2 regions of the Streptomyces sp. NPDC007095 genome follow, and region 1 is predicted to be linked to the other one. Evidence: riboswitches for the same ligand, from Rfam matches in the RefSeq annotation. Region 1 holds a riboswitch; the other holds the start of a gene.

Region 1 (7,536 bases):
TGCATCCCGCCCTCGGGGTCGCACACCGACATCGGCTGCCAGGTGTCCCCGTGGTAACCGCCGCGCCAGGTCAGCAGCCGCTGCTTGCCCGGGCGGCCGAGCGAGCGCCAGTGCTGGAGGCACATCTTGACGGCGACCTCGACCGACACCGAGCCGGAGTCGGCGAGAAAGACGTGCTCCAGGCCCTCGGGCGTGATGTCGACCAGGCGCTTCGCCAGCCGTACGGCGGGCTCGTGCGTGAGCCCGCCGAACATGACATGGCTCATGCGCTCCAGCTGGTCGCGCGCCGCGTCGTTGAGGACCGGGTGGTTGTAGCCGTGGATGGCCGACCACCAGGACGACATGCCGTCGACCAGTTCGCCCGAGCCGTCCGCCAGTCGCAGCCGTACGCCGCTCGCCGACTCCACGACGAGCGGCTCCTGGCGGCCGGGCATGGGGCCGTACGGATGCCAGACGTGCCGCCGGTCCAGCTCCAGCAGGTCGCGCACGGGCAGCGTGGACGGCTCGGACCGGTCAGGCATTGGGGGCGAGGTCCGTTCCGGCACCTCGGCGGCGTACGGCGACGAGATCCGTACGCGCCTCGGAGGGCTGCTCCTCCTTGGCCTGCACCCGCACGGAACCGCAGACGCCGCCGCCCTCGTGCGAGCCGCACCCGGCGTCCGCGTGCGAGCCGCACCCGGCCTCGGCGTGGGCACCGCAGCCTCCGCCCGCCGTCACGCGGTGCTCCGGCAGGGTCACCTCGCCCGCGCCCTCCACCTCGAACCCGGCGTCCGCGATCATCTCCAGGTCGGCCTTGCCCGCCTGGCCCTCGCTGGTGAGGTAGTCGCCGAGGAAGATCGAGTTGGCCAGGTTCAGGGCGAGCGGCTGCATCGTCCGGAGGTGGACCTCGCGGCCGCCCGCGATGCGGACCTCCACGTCCGGGCAGACGAAACGGACCATGGCCAGGATGCGCAGGCACCGCTGCGGGGTGAGGTTCCACTCCTTGGCGAGCGGGGTGCCCTCGAAGGGGATCAGGAAGTTCACCGGAACGGAGTCCGGGTCGAGCTCGCGCAGCGAGTAGACGACGTCGACGAGGTCCTCGTCCGACTCGCCCATGCCCGCGATCAGACCCGAGCAGGCCGACAGGCCGGCCGCGTGCGCCTTCTGGACCGTGTCCACCCGGTCGGCGTACGTGTGCGTGGTCGTGATGTCCCCGTACGTCCCCTCGGACGTGTTCAGGTTGTGGTTGTAGGCGTCCGCGCCCGCCTCGCGCAGCCGCTCGGCCTGGCCGTCGGAGAGCAGGCCGAGGCAGGCGCACACCTCGACGTTCTCGTTCTGGTCCTTGATCGCCTTGATGGTGTCGGAGACCCGGTCCACGTCACGGTCCGTCGGACCGCGGCCGCTGGCCACCAGGCAGACCCGCTTGGCGCCCCCGGCGAGCCCGGCCGCCGCGGCCTGCGAGGCCTGGTCGGGCTTGAGCCAGGTGTACTTGAGGATGTCGGCCTTGGAACCGAGGCGCTGCGAGCAGTACGAGCAGTCCTCGGGGCACAGACCGGACTTCAGATTGACCAGATAGTTGAGTTTCACTCGACGGCCGAACCAGTGCCGGCGGACTTTTCCGGCAGCGGCCACCACGTCGAGCACGTCGTCGTCGGACGTGGCCAGCACGGCCAGCGCCTCGTCACGGGTCGGCAGCTCGCGCCGAAGCCCCTTGTCCACCAGCGTGTTCAGCAGGTCCATGAGATCCGATCCTGACGTATGCGAGCCGCTGCGGCCAAGGAGAGTTTGCACAACAGAGACGGTTCGACGTGTGGGTATTGCCACATCATGGGCGCCGCGTCGTCCCGCTAGGGTCTGTGCACTGCCTACAAAACGACCACCTTCACGACCCCTCACGACCACTCCCAGGGCCCGGAGGCACCAGCATGGCCGGATCGCCGTTCGCGTGGATCGACGAGCAGGCGTACCAGCGTCGCCAGGCCGGACTCGTCCGTACCCTGCGCCCCCGCGCCGCCGACTCACCCCTTCTCGATCTGGCGAGCAACGACTACCTCGGGCTGGCCCGCCACCCCGAGATCACGGAGGCCGCCGCGGCGGCCGCCCGCCGCTGGGGCGCCGGCGCGACCGGCTCGCGGCTCGTCTCCGGCACGACCGAACTTCACGGCGAACTCGAACGCGAGCTTGCCGACTTCTGCGGCTTCGAGTCCGCGCTCGTCCTCTCCTCCGGCTACGCGGCCAACCTCGCCGCAGTGACCACGCTCGCGCCGCACGGCTCGCTGGTCGTCTCGGACGCGGGCAACCACGCCTCCCTCATCGACGGCTGCCGGCTCGCCCGGGGTGCGACCCAGGTCGTGGCGCACGCCGACCCCGAAGCCGTGCGCAAGGCGCTGGGCACGCACGAGGGTCCCGCCGTCGCCGTGTCCGACACGGTCTTCTCGGTGGACGGCGACGCGGCCCCGCTGACCGAACTCGCCACCGCCTGCCGCGAGCACGGCGCGGCGCTGCTGGTCGACGATGCGCACGGGCTGGGCGTCCTGGGCGACGGCGGCCGGGGCGCCCCGCAGGCCGCGGGGCTCGCGGGCGCCCCGGACGTGGTCGTGACCGCCACGCTCTCCAAGTCGTTCGGCAGCCAGGGCGGCGCCGTCCTGGGCCCCGCCGCGGTCATCGACCACCTGGTCAACGCGGCGCGCACCTTCATCTTCGACACCGGTCTCGCGCCCGCGGCGGCGGGCGCGGCCCTCGCGGCGCTCAGGCTGCTGCGCCGTGAGCCGGAGCGCGCCGCCCGGGCCCGTGAGGTGGCGACGGCGCTGCACACCCGGCTGACCGCCGAGGGCCTGGAAGCCGTACGACCGGACGCCGCCGTGGTCTCCGTGCGCGCGCCGTCCCCCGAACAGGCCGTGCGGTGGGCCGCCGACTGCCGCGAGGCGGGACTCGCCGTCGGCTGCTTCCGCCCCCCGTCCGTGCCGGACGGCATCTCACGGCTGCGGCTGACCGCCCGCGCGGACCTCACCGACGCGCAGATCGAGCACGCTGTCGGCGTGATCAGCTCAGTCCGGCGACAAAGCCCTCCCAACTGGCGGGAGTGAACAGCAGGGCGGGGCCCGCCTTGTTCTTGGAATCGCGCACCGCGACCAGTCCGGCCCAGGGCCCTGGGCCGGGTCGGGCCGTCTCGACGCAGTTGTTCATTCCCGTACTGCGGCTGCTGCGCAGCCATCGCACCTCGCGGAGTGAAGTACTGGAACGTACGTACCGAGGCAGTGCAGTCATGGGGGTGCCTCCTTACGCGCCGTCACCTATCCCGGCGATGTAGTCCAACGAGTCCTCGGGCGAAAGGGCGTGGAACTGAAGGGCGTTGAAGGCCTCGGTGTAGGCCTGAAGGTCTTCTTTCCGTTCGAGATAGAGGCTACTCGTCAAGTGGTCGAGAACAACCACATCCAGATCAGTTGTGTTCGGAAATGAGAAGATAACGAAAGGCCCGGTGACGCCGATATGGGCCCCCGCGGCGAACGGCAGTACCTGAAGCCGCACTTGAGGCAGGGCGGCGGCCTCCCGCAGGCGCTTCAGTTGCCGAGCCATCACCTCCGGGCCGCCGACCTCGCGTTTTAACACGGCCTCGTCCAGGACCGCGGTCAGTTCCAGCGGCGGATTCGAACGCAGGACGTCCTGCCGGGCGAGGCGCACCTCGACGAGCGCGTCGAGCTTGTCGTCCTCCAGGCCGCCGACGGCGACCCGGGTCACCTCCCGCGCGTACTCGGGTGTTTGGAGCAGTCCGGGTACCACCGAGGTCTCCAGCGTGCGCATCCCGCTGGCCTGGGACTCCAGACTGATGAAGTCGCGGTACGCGGGCGGCAGGACCCCGCGGTAGGCGTGCCACCAGTGGTGGCGCCCGTTGCCCTCGGAGCCCGCGAGGCCGACCAGGAGCTCCCGTAACTCGGGCTCCGCGACGGCGTAGGCGTCCAACAGGCGCTCCACGTCGGCCGGTTTCACCCCACTGACACCGGTCTCGATCCGGCTCACCTTCGACTGGTGCCAGCCGACGAGACGGGCCGCCTCACCACTGGTGAGGCCCACACCGGCGCGCAGCGCGCGCAGTTCGGCGCCGAGCTTGCGGCGGCGCACCGCGGGACCGTGCTGCATGGCCGTACTCCTTACTCCTTCCGGGCCGCCCAAATAAGCTCCGCCGTCGCAGAGTTCACCGCATCGAGCGACAGATATATGCATATCTCGGTGGATCGCACCCGTGACCGGCCCAGTGATGGCAGTCTGGCGCGAAGCACCAGTCCGGGACCGTACCTCGAACCATCCGCTCCGTGTCGGACTCCGGTCCCGTGGGAAAGGGACGACGTCGCCATGGCAGATCACCAGGAAGCATCCGTCACTCTGCCGAGCGATCCCGCCTCGGTCTCCGCGGCCCGGAATTTCGTCGCCGATGTGCTGGCCGAATGGGGCCTGCCGTGCGACGCGGAAGTCGCGGACACCGTACGCCTGATCGTGTCAGAACTAGCCACCAACGCCGTCCAGCACACGTTCGGGCAGTCGCCCACCTTCACCGTGGACGTCCGGCTCGACCGAGACGAACACCTGCGGATCGGCGTCACCGACAGCCATCCGCGCTTTCCGAAACGTCTTCCTGCCGCCGTCCAGCAGGACAACGGGCGCGGCATGGTGATCATCCGCTGGCTGACCGCCGAATGCGGCGGCAGACTCGTCGTCCGGCCCACCCGCGAGGGCGGCAAGACGGTCGCCATCGAGCTGCCCTGGACGGTGCCGGCCCAGCCGGTGACGGCCGGCGGCCCGCAAGAGCCCTGAGGAGCGGCTCAGTTGTCGTGTCTGCGCTGCCCGGCGTGTCCGAAGGCGCCGCGCAGCAGGGCCCGGAAGGCCTCGGCCCGCCGTCTGGAAGGTGCCGAGCCGCAGGGTGCCGCCCGCGAGTTCGTGCCGGGCCTGCTCCAGTACGTCGAGGATCCGGCACGCCCGGACCACGAGCAGCTCACCCGCGTCCGTCGGCCGCGCCCCGCGACGGGATCGCACCAGCAGCGTCGTACCGACCTCTGCCGCCGGCGGTGATCGTGGTCGTCCTCGCCCTGGTGTGGCTGCCGGCGTGGCGCTGCTCGTGGACCGGCTCGGCCGGCGGCCGCGCGGGCCGCGCCCTGGAGGCGGTCACGGGGAGCGCGCTCACGGTTCTCGGTCCGGTGCTTCTTTCGGAGCCGTTGCCGCGCTGACGACCGTACGTTGCACCACGCGGGGCAGGACGCCCCACAGCGCCACGCAGACGAGCAGGGTGCCCGCGCCCGAGGCGATCCCGGCGGCGCGTCCCAGTGCCACGTCCACGACGAGCAGCACCGATCCCGTCAGCGCCACCATGAGCACGCCCATCCCGATCGTGGCCAGGACGGAGGAGACCCGCACGATGGTCGGCTTCGCGCCCTGCCGGAACAGCGACCTGTGCAGTGCGGCCGGCGCCGTGAAGAGCGCGGCGGCCACCACGGCCAGCAGGAGCGTGGTGACGTACGTGGCGCGCTGCACCGTGTCGAGGGACGGGAAGCGCGGGGTGAACGCCAGTGTCAGCAGGAAAGCGAAGAGGATCTGCACACCGGTCTGCGTGACGCGCAGCTCCTGGAGCAGCTCGCCGAAGTTGCGATCGGCACGCTCGAGGGGCGTCTCGTTCCGTTCCTCGGGGGGAGGTCGTTCAGCCATGGTGAACGAGTAACCGGTCCGTCCGCTTTTCACGCCCCCGGGGGGTGGGACCCCGAGGGGGTGCCGGCCGGCGGCACCCCCTCGGGCAGGTCAGCTGACCCGGCCGTACCAGACGCTCTTCGTCCAGATCTTCTGCAGCTTCACGACCTCCCCGGTCTTCGGGGAGTGCCAGATCTTTCCCTTCCCGGCGTAGATGCCGACGTGGTACACGTTCCGGCCCGAGTGGAAGAACACCAGGTCTCCGGCCTTGCGGTGGGACGCGGAGATGTGGTGCGTCTTGTTGTACTGCGCCGCGGCCGTACGAGGCAGCGTCTTGCCCGCCTTCTTGTACGAGTAGAGCGTGAGCCCGGAGCAGTCGAAGCGGCGTGGCCCGGCGGCGCCGTACTGGTACGGGGAGCCCTTCTTGGAAGCCGCGACCTGAAGTGCCTTCGTCGCCAAGGTGGCCGCTTCGGCGTCGGATGCGACGCCAGGAACCACAAGGCTGCCGCCCACGGCGGCGAGAGTGAGGGCCGAGGCCGTACCGGCCCGGGTCCACATCGACGGGACACGATTGAGCGCAGTCATGCGCAACCCTTCGTCAGCCGCCTGTGAAGGATGACCTGTCGGATTCGGGCTGGCGAAGTAGCCCGGCCGCTTGCGCGGCTTCACCCCAAGGACCGCCCGGATCTCTCCGGCGACCCGTCTTGCTGGGTCCTCCACTCCTGCCGATGCACTTCTGTCGACCGGTCATCCGGGCAGCGGCAGGACTCGGCGTCCGCCCGGACCGCCCCGCCGCTGTGGCGGGGGCTTGTCGTCGGAAGGGATCTTCACGCATGGCAGTCAGAAAATCCGAGCGGAACCGGCGATTTGTGGGGTTACTCACCACTCACCCGTTCGGGTGGACGACCCTCTGTTCGGGCGATGTTGGGGACACCTACGACGCTCGTACCTGCACCGGAGCGTCTTATTCCGCCTTTCCGCTACGCGCGTTGCGCAACTTTTCGGGTTCCTCGAAGGGACCTGTGACTACTCCATCAGGGGGTACTCCATCTGGTCCGTTTGAACCCCGGGCCGGACGCCTCGTCGACTCGGCGCGCACGGCGGCCCGGGTGTGGATGTGTCAATTGTCGGCGTCGGGCGGCAGAGTGACGCGGGCCGCCCGTCGCTCGCCGTCGAGGACGCGCAGGGCCTGTGCCAGCGTCGGCGCGTGCACCTCGCTCTCGCCGCGCTGGTGCATCAGCGCGAGGGCGTCCCGCAGCTCGCCGGCCTTGGCGACCAGCGCCTGGGCGGCGCGCAGCCCGCGGTAGGTGTCTCCGGGCCTGGCCGGGTTGATACGGCCGAGCAGGTCGACCACGTCGAGGTAACGGTCGATCAACTCGGCCTCGGCTCGCGTCAGCGCAGGCAGCGGGGGCAGTTCGGGCACCATCGGCGGATCACCTCGCGTCGGGTGTGGCGTTCCTCGCACCGGGCGCGGTGCGCGAGGTCTTGCGGCTGGGGATGATCCCGTCCACCAGTCCGTACGCCAACGCGGCCTGTGCGTCCAGGATCTTGTCCCGCTCGATGTCGGCGGCGACTTGTTCAGGACTCTGCCCCGTGTGCCGTACGAGCATGTCCTCCAGCAGCCTGCGAGTGCGCATCAACTCCTCGGCCTGGAGGGCCAGATCGCTCGCCTGTCCCTGTACCGGCTCGGCAAGTGACGGCTGGTGGATCAGCACCCGGGCCCCCGGCAGCGCGAACCGCTTGCCCGGCGTGCCGCCGGCCAGGAGCACGGCGGCGGCCGACGCGGCCTGCCCCAGGCAGGTGGTCTCCACGTCGCAGCTGACGAACTGCATCGTGTCGTAGATCGCCGTCATCGCGCTGAACGAGCCGCCGGGAGAGTTGATG
Region 2 (7,536 bases), on a different contig from region 1:
CCATCACCGGCACGGACCTGGTGGACTCCATCTTCCGTGTCCAGGACGGCGACGCGGTCTTCTCGCCCCGCCTGGCCGGATTCGTCCTGGACGCGTTCGCCTCCACCGACGCCCCGCCCGTCGACGAGGACCTCGACCGTCTCACCCAGCGCGAGCGCGAGGTCCTGCGTCTCATCGCCCGCGGTTACGCCTACAAGGAGATCGCCAAGCAGCTGTTCATCTCGGTGAAGACGGTCGAGTCGCACGTCTCGGCGGTCCTCAGGAAGCTCCAGCTGTCCAACCGCCACGAGCTGACCCGATGGGCCACGGCGCGTCGGCTGGTCTAGCCGATCGCGTCGAGAGGGTTCAGGGCCACGTCCGCTGAGCCCGCCGGAGGTGCCCGGTGCCTACCGGTGTTTCGCGTCGGGCGCCGGTCCCAGTATCCGTAGCGCCCAGCGGTAGTGGCGTACGGCCTTCACGATGCCGATGAGGCCGGTCAGCCACAGGATCAGGCCGATGCCCATGCCCTGGACGACATCGCTGTACAGGGGGTGGCCGGGCTCGGCCCGCGCGGCCGCCGCGAAGGACGTCCAGGCACCGATCGCGCAGACGCCGAGTGAGGAGAGCAGCCAGAAGAGGCTGAGGCCGGGGGAGCGGAGCCGGGAGTCGGTCGCGGGGTGCCGGTCCAGCTCGGACCAGGCGTCGAGCAGTCGGTGTATGTGGTGGTCCCGGCGGACGGAGAGGGCGACGGCGACGACGGTCGGGGCGAGCGCGGCCAGGCCCAGCAGGGCGAAGAGCGGGCCCAGGACGAAACCGGTGGGGTCGCGCTGCTCGAGTTGTCGCAGCGGCAGCACCAGCAGCGCCCAGCCGACGATCGCCGCGAGCGCCAGCAGCCAGAGCAGCAGCACCCGGTGCACCCCCAGGCTCCGCCGACGCAGCTCCTCCAGCGCCCGCCCCCGGTCGGCCAGCAGCGCGGCCCGGTCCGGCCAGGTCCTGATGTGCGCGGGCGGCGGCGGAGGCGGCAGCAGAGAGCCGGGCATCAGAACCTCTCGGACGATGGAGCGTCGACGGAACGACGGCGGGACGACGGAGCGATGACGACGGAAACAGAGTCCGCGCCGACGCTACCGTGATCCACTTCTCCGTCCGCACCACACCGCGGTCGCCCCCGCGTCTTTCACGCCACTCGGGTGGCTCCCGCGAACGGCATCTCGTCGACCGGCGCCAGCCGCACGGGCGCCGACGGGTTCGGGGCGTGGATCATCTGGCCGTTTCCCACGTAGATGCCCACATGGCTGATTCCCGAGTAGAAGAACACCAGGTCACCAGGGAGGAGCTCGGACCGCGAGACCCGGCGTCCGGCGTCGATCTGCGCGTACGTGGTGCGTGGAAGCGAGATGCCAGCGGCGCGGTACGCGGCCTGGGCCAGGCCCGAGCAGTCGAAGGCGTCGGGCCCGGTGGCGCCCCAGACGTAGGGGCTGCCGAGCTTCCCGTAGGCGTACGCGACGGCCTCCGCCGCACGGGAGTTGGGCGCCGCGACGGAGCCGGGCGACGACACCGGGCCGAGGTCCCGCGCGGCGGAGCGCGAGGCGCGCTGCCCGGCGCTTCCCGTGCCCCCGGCCGATCCCAGGTCTCCGAGCTGCGCGCGCTGCTCGTCGGTGAGCCGCGACAGCAGTTGCCGCGCCGTGTCCAGCTTCCCGGTGATCGTCTTCTTGGCCCGCTTCAGCTCCGCCTGACGCGACTTGAGCGAGGCCAGCTCGACATGCGCGGCCCCGCGCAGCTGCTCGATCTCCCGCAGCTGCTTGCGCACCCGGGCCACGGCCTCCGCCTGTCGGCTGCCGGCCCGCTCGGCGAACGCGGCCCCTTCCAGGTACTGGTCGGGGTTGTCGGAGAGCGCGAGTTGCAGCGCGGGGTCCAGGCCTCCGCTGCGGTACTGCGCGGCGGCGATCGAACCCAGCGCGTCCCGAGCCGTGTTGAGCCGGTCCTCCTTGCGCGCCGCCTCGTCACGCAGCGCGTTCAGCCGCTGCTCGGCCTTGTCCGCCTTGTCCTTCGCGCCGTCGTACTTCTGGGTGGCGACCTCCGCCTCCTCGTACAACTTGTCCACCTTGGCCTTCACCTGTGCCGGCGACAACTGCGGGTCCGCGTGCCCCGTCCCGTCGAAGCCCGTCGCCGTGGCCGCTCCCGCGAGGGCGATGGTCGCGGCTGTGCGGGCCGTGTTTCCACCGAGCGAGCGCTGTCTGGGCTTTCGGTGCGCTGCCACGAGGGCCCACATCCTTCCCGGGGACTTGCGTACGACCGCCGGGGACGAGCGCGGTCAGGGGGGACACGTCCGGCGGCGGCCCCACACAGGGGGAGCGGGCCGCCGCCGGACCTTTCTCGGCGGTGGTGTCCGGCTGCCGCCCCTGGCCCGGGCGGCGGTGGGGAGCCGGCCACCTGGTGGAGGACGCTAAACCTGAGAGTGATGTCCCGGTGACGTCATGTACGGAAGTGACGCCACTGGATCGCGGGGTGACCGCATGTGACCGTGATCCCGGCCCGGCGCCGTCGACTTCACGCGGTGTGATGACCGATGGGGCGGTTCCGGGACAGTCGGTGGTTCCCAGGTGGTAGTGGTCTACAGGAGGTGGGCCGGTGACAAGGGGGGTGGGGGCCGCCGATTAGGCTCCGGCTCCATGGACGTACTCATCCATCTCTTCGTCGGCCTGCACATCATCGGCATCGCCTCGCTCCTCGGCGGTTTCCTCACCCAGATGAAGGCGATGGGCCAGGGCACCGCCCGGTTCGTCCCCGCCATGCTGCACGGCGCGCTGACCATGCTGGTCACGGGCGTCGCTCTCGTCGGCCTCAACCAGGCCGACGACCACTCGGTCAACACCATCAAGATCGGCGTGAAGCTCGCCCTGCTGATCGTGATCCTCGGGCTCGTCTATGTGAAGCGGGACGACGAGAAGGTGGACAAGGGCCTGTTCGGGCTCGTAGGGCTGCTCACGACCGCGAACATCTTCATCGCGGTGCTCTGGACCTGACGGTCCCCCGAAGGCCCCCACGGACGGCTACGGCGCTTCCGGACGCCCGACGACCACGGCGCGTGCGGACGCCCGACGACCACGGCGCGTGCGGACGCCCGACGACCACGGCGCGTGCGGACGCCCGACGACCACGGCGCGTGCGGACGCCCGACGGCTACGGTTCCTGAGGACGCCTGACGGCTACGGTTCCTGAGGACGTCCGACGGCTACGGTTCCTGAGGACGCCTGACGGCTACGGTTCCTGAGGACGCCTGACGGCTACGGTTCCTGAGGACGCCTGACGGCTACGGTTCCTGAGGACGCCTGACGGCTACGGTTCCTGAGGACGCCTGACGGCTACGGTTCCTGAGGACGCCTGACCGCTACGACCACCACCGCCAGCCACGCCGCGACCGAGATCCACAGCAGTACCTGCCCGAGCCCCCTGAGCCAGCCGACGCCGATGGCGGCCGCGACCGACAGCGCCGCGACCGCCGTCATCCCCAGCGGGAACACGGTCGCCCAGCGCAGCACGTCGTAGCGCGGGCGGGGCCACAGGGCCTCCGCCACGGCCAGCACGCAGTACGAGCCGAGGACGAGCACGAGCAGCGCCTCGGTCACCCAGCGCAGCACGCCGTTGTCGTCGTCGTTCCACAGGTAGATGTTCGCCTGGTACGCGAGGATCAGCTTCGACCCCGCCAGCGCCGAGATGGCGAGCGCGCCGCCCGCGACCCACTGGTCCCCGGCGCCCGTGGCGACCTCGCGGTAGTCGAAGTAGAACAGCGCCGGCGCGTAGAGCAGGAGCCCCAGCCAGAACAGCACCAGCGCGGTGTGCGCGAGCCAGTCCGTGTGCGTCGCGGGGGCGAGCGTCGCGCCGAGCACCGCGAGCCCCTGCGTGGCCACACAGCCGAGGAACACCGCTCCGGGCATACGGGGCCGCCATTGCCGTACGACCAGGAAGAGCAGCCCGGGCCAGAGCACCGCCGACAGGGCGAGCAGGGCCTCGGCCGGCACCTCCCACCCCAGCATGACCAGCCGCGTGCCGAGCACGGCGGTCGCCGCGACCGCGGTGAGCGCGCCCGGCGTAGCGGCCTCCGCCAGCCACCGCTCCCGCTCCCGCAGCAGCCGTACGACGAAGGCCGCGGCGAGCCCGAGCCAGCCGACGGCCGCCAGGGCCAGCACGATCCGGGACAGGATCTCGTAGCCGGTCTGCTCCAGCCCGATCGAGATGATGCCGGTGGCCAGGATCGCGGCTCCGGCGCCCGGCGGACTCTGCGCCCACCAGGTGCGCAGGTCGGTCCACCGGGCGCCGGGCGGGGAGATGGCTGACATGGGCCCGATGCTAAGGACCTTCGAGCGGGTTGGCGGCGGGCCACGCGCGCGTGGAGTCCGATGAGCCCCACGCGCGTGTGCCGGGCGCCGGGGCGTCAGGCCGGACGCACCACGCTGTGGATGATCGACTCACCGCCGTAGAAGATCGACTCCTCGCGGACGTACGCGCCCGGCTTGGGGGCGTGGATCATCATGCCGTTGCCGATGTAGAGGCCGACGTGGCTGATGTCGTCGTAGAAGAAGACGAGGTCACCGGGCTTGATGTCGGCGAGCGAGACGGTCGTGCCCGCGTTCACCTGGTCGTAGGTGGTGCGCGGGAGGGTGACGCCGGCGGCCTTCCAGGCGGCCTGGGTGAGGCCGGAACAGTCGTAGGAGCCGGGCCCGGTCGCGCCCCAGACGTACGGCTTGCCGATCTGGGTGCGGGCGAAGGCGAGGGCCTTGTCGGCCTTGGCGGTGTACGAGGAGTCGGTTGCCGAACTCCCGGAGGTGCCGGCGGAGCCAGTGGTCGCGGAGGTGCCGGAACCCGTCTGCTGCTGGGCGGCCGCCTCCTGGGCCTTCTTCTCCGCCGCGGCCTGCTGCTGGGCCAGCTCCGCCGCCTTGCGGTCGGCCGCTTCCTGCTTCTTCTTCTCGATCGCCGCGAGCCGCGCCTTCTCCTCGGCGGTCAGCTTCGAGAGCAGGTCACGCGCCTCGGCGAGCTTGCGCTGCACGTCGGCCTTGGACGTCCTCAGCGCGCTCTGCGTCGTGGTGAGCGTCTGCAGGCTCTGGGAGGCCTCCGCGCGCTTCTTGGTGGTGGCGGCCTGCTCGGTGATGTAGTCGTCGACGGCCACCTTCTGGCGGCTGGTCAGCCGGTCCATCAACTGGGTCTGGTCGAAGTAGTCCTGCGGATTGTCGGCCAGCAGGAGGGTCGCGGTGTCGGGGGCGGAGGCCCCGGTGCGGTACTGCGCCGCGGCGAACGAACCCAGCTCCTCGCGCGCGGTGTTGAGCTTCTCGGTGCGCTGGGCCACATCGTCGAGGAGGGAGTCGACGCGCTTGCGCTGCTGCGCGGTCTTCTCCCTGGTCGCGTTGTACTTCTCGGTCGCCGCCTCGGCCTGGTGGTAGAGGTCGTCGACCTTCTTCTCGACCTCTTCTACGCTCGGCTTGGCATCGGCCGAGGGCGCGGCGTTCGCCGTCTGGGAGAGCAGGGCCACGGAGGTGAGGGCCGCCGTGGCGAGGGCGGGGGTCCGTATACCCGCTATGCGCGTACCCGTAGGACTCCACTTGCGGTGCGACGCCAAGGTGGCGACTCCTTCCGTCATCCGCCTACCGAGTTAGCTGTCGGGTTCGGGCGGGTGATTCCGGAAGGTTTGCCCTACGGTCCTTGTCCCAGCGGACGGTTGGACCGATTCACCCCAAGGTCGGTTGGGTCCCCGGCTCCGGCTGCCACGTGGGCGCACCGGACTCGGCGGAGGCCGCACGGCCCGGCGGTGTTCGCCGGTTGGGTCGAGCGGCCTGCCCGGCACGCTAGCCAACTCATAAGTGTTCTGTGAAGTTTGATGTGCGATATGCCCGATACATTTTCGTGACCTTGATCCTGGGGGCCCTTGATCGGGACTGACTGTGACTGACCGTAATGAAACGATCCTGAACGGTGACGGCGTCCGCGGCGGAAAGAGCGGCGGAAAGGGATCAGGCGCGGTCGCGGAAAGAGATCATGCGCGGTCGCGGAAAAACCGGTCGGGTTTCCAGGGTGGCCGCGGGTTGTCAGTGGGGCCGCCTAGACTCGGAGAGCGATGAGCAGCCTCTTTGATGACAGCTTTCTGGCGGACCTCCAGCCTTCCGGGGCCCACGAGGAAGAGCCCCCGCCGCCGCCCGAGGACGGGGCGCCGGAGCCGCTTCCGGACGACCTGTTCGGCGGCCGCTTCGACGTGCCCGCGAGCCGGGACGCCTACTACCGTGACGGCGCGCCCCGCCCCGCCGTGGACCCGGCGGCCCTGCTGGACGGGCTGAACGAGAACCAGCGCGCGGCCGTGGTGCACTCCGGCTCCCCGCTGCTCATCGTGGCCGGCGCGGGCTCCGGCAAGACCCGGGTGCTCACCCACCGCATCGCCCATCTGCTGGGCGAGCGTCATGTCCACCCCGGCCAGATCCTCGCGATCACCTTCACGAACAAGGCCGCGGGCGAGATGAAGGAGCGCGTCGAGCAGCTCGTCGGCCCGCGCGCGAACGCGATGTGGGTGATGACCTTCCACAGCGCGTGTGTGCGGATCCTGCGCCGCGAGAGCAAGAAGCTCGGCTTCACCTCCTCGTTCTCGATCTACGACGCCGCCGACAGCAAGCGGCTGATGGCGCTCGTCTGCCGTGACCTGGATCTCGATCCCAAGCGCTTCCCGCCCAAGTCCTTCAGCGCCAAGATCTCGAACCTGAAGAACGAGCTGATCGACGAGGAGGACTTCGCCGCCCAGGCCGCCGACGGCTTCGAGAAGACCCTCGCCCAGGCCTACGCGATGTACCAGTCGCGGCTGCGCGAGGCCAACGCGCTCGACTTCGACGACCTGATCATGACCACGGTCAACCTGCTGCGCGCCTTCCCGGACGTCGCCGAGCACTACCGGCGCCGCTTCCGCCACGTCCTGGTCGACGAGTACCAGGACACGAACCACGCGCAGTACGCCCTGGTCAGGGAGCTCGTCGGCCCGGCCGCCGGTGACCGGCCGGAGGACGCGCCGCCGGCCGAGGGCGAGCTCGGGCCCGCCGAGCTGTGCGTCGTGGGCGACGCCGACCAGTCGATCTACGCCTTCCGCGGCGCGACCATCCGCAACATCCTCCAGTTCGAGGAGGACTACCCGGACGCGACGACGATCCTGCTGGAGCAGAACTACCGCTCCACCCAGACGATCCTGTCCGCCGCCAACGCGGTCATCGAGCGCAACGAGTCCCGCCGCCCCAAGAACCTGTGGACCAACGCGGGCGCCGGTTCGAACATCACCGGCTATGTCGCCGACACCGAGCACGACGAGGCCCAGTTCGTCGCCGACGAGATAGACCGTCTCACCGACGCGGGCGAGGCCAGGGCGGGCGACGTCGCTGTCTTCTACCGGACGAACGCCCAGTCCCGTGTCTTCGAAGAGATCTTCATCCGCGTCGGCCTGCCCTACAAGGTCGTCGGCGGCGTCCGCTTCTACGAGCGCAAGGAGGTCCGGGACGTCCTCGCGTACCTGAGGGTCCTGGCCAACCCCGA

The links. Region 1 has a riboswitch for cyclic di-AMP ahead of ABZ656_RS14865 (C40 family peptidase). Riboswitches for the same ligand answer to the same signal wherever they lie in the genome.
Region 2: another riboswitch for cyclic di-AMP. It lies ahead of ABZ656_RS03380 (NlpC/P60 family protein); the one in region 1 lies ahead of ABZ656_RS14865 (C40 family peptidase).

What each region holds. Positions count from the first base shown of each region.
Region 1 covers NZ_JBEYFS010000036.1:3,192-10,727, forward strand. The annotation lists gene ABZ656_RS14825 (adenosylmethionine--8-amino-7-oxononanoate transaminase) at 1-521, opposite strand, end outside; gene bioB (biotin synthase BioB) at 514-1,719, opposite strand; gene ABZ656_RS14835 (8-amino-7-oxononanoate synthase) at 1,905-3,065, shown strand; gene ABZ656_RS14840 (DUF397 domain-containing protein) at 3,022-3,246, opposite strand; gene ABZ656_RS14845 (Scr1 family TA system antitoxin-like transcriptional regulator) at 3,259-4,116, opposite strand; gene ABZ656_RS14850 (ATP-binding protein) at 4,330-4,788, shown strand; partial or broken gene ABZ656_RS14855 (LysR family transcriptional regulator) at 4,864-5,013, opposite strand; gene ABZ656_RS14860 (DUF6328 family protein) at 5,152-5,673, opposite strand; gene ABZ656_RS14865 (C40 family peptidase) at 5,764-6,237, opposite strand; cyclic di-AMP (ydaO/yuaA leader) riboswitch at 6,241-6,426, opposite strand; gene ABZ656_RS14870 (hypothetical protein) at 6,773-7,078, opposite strand; gene ABZ656_RS14875 (ATP-dependent Clp protease proteolytic subunit) at 7,086-7,536, opposite strand, start outside.
Region 2 covers NZ_JBEYFS010000005.1:100,683-108,218, reverse strand. The annotation lists gene ABZ656_RS03405 (response regulator transcription factor) at 1-326, shown strand, start outside; gene ABZ656_RS03400 (hypothetical protein) at 387-1,019, opposite strand; gene ABZ656_RS03395 (NlpC/P60 family protein) at 1,157-2,239, opposite strand; gene ABZ656_RS03390 (hypothetical protein) at 2,652-3,005, shown strand; gene ABZ656_RS03385 (tellurite resistance/C4-dicarboxylate transporter family protein) at 3,345-4,319, opposite strand; gene ABZ656_RS03380 (NlpC/P60 family protein) at 4,415-5,593, opposite strand; cyclic di-AMP (ydaO/yuaA leader) riboswitch at 5,600-5,773, opposite strand; gene pcrA (DNA helicase PcrA) at 6,089-7,536, shown strand, end outside.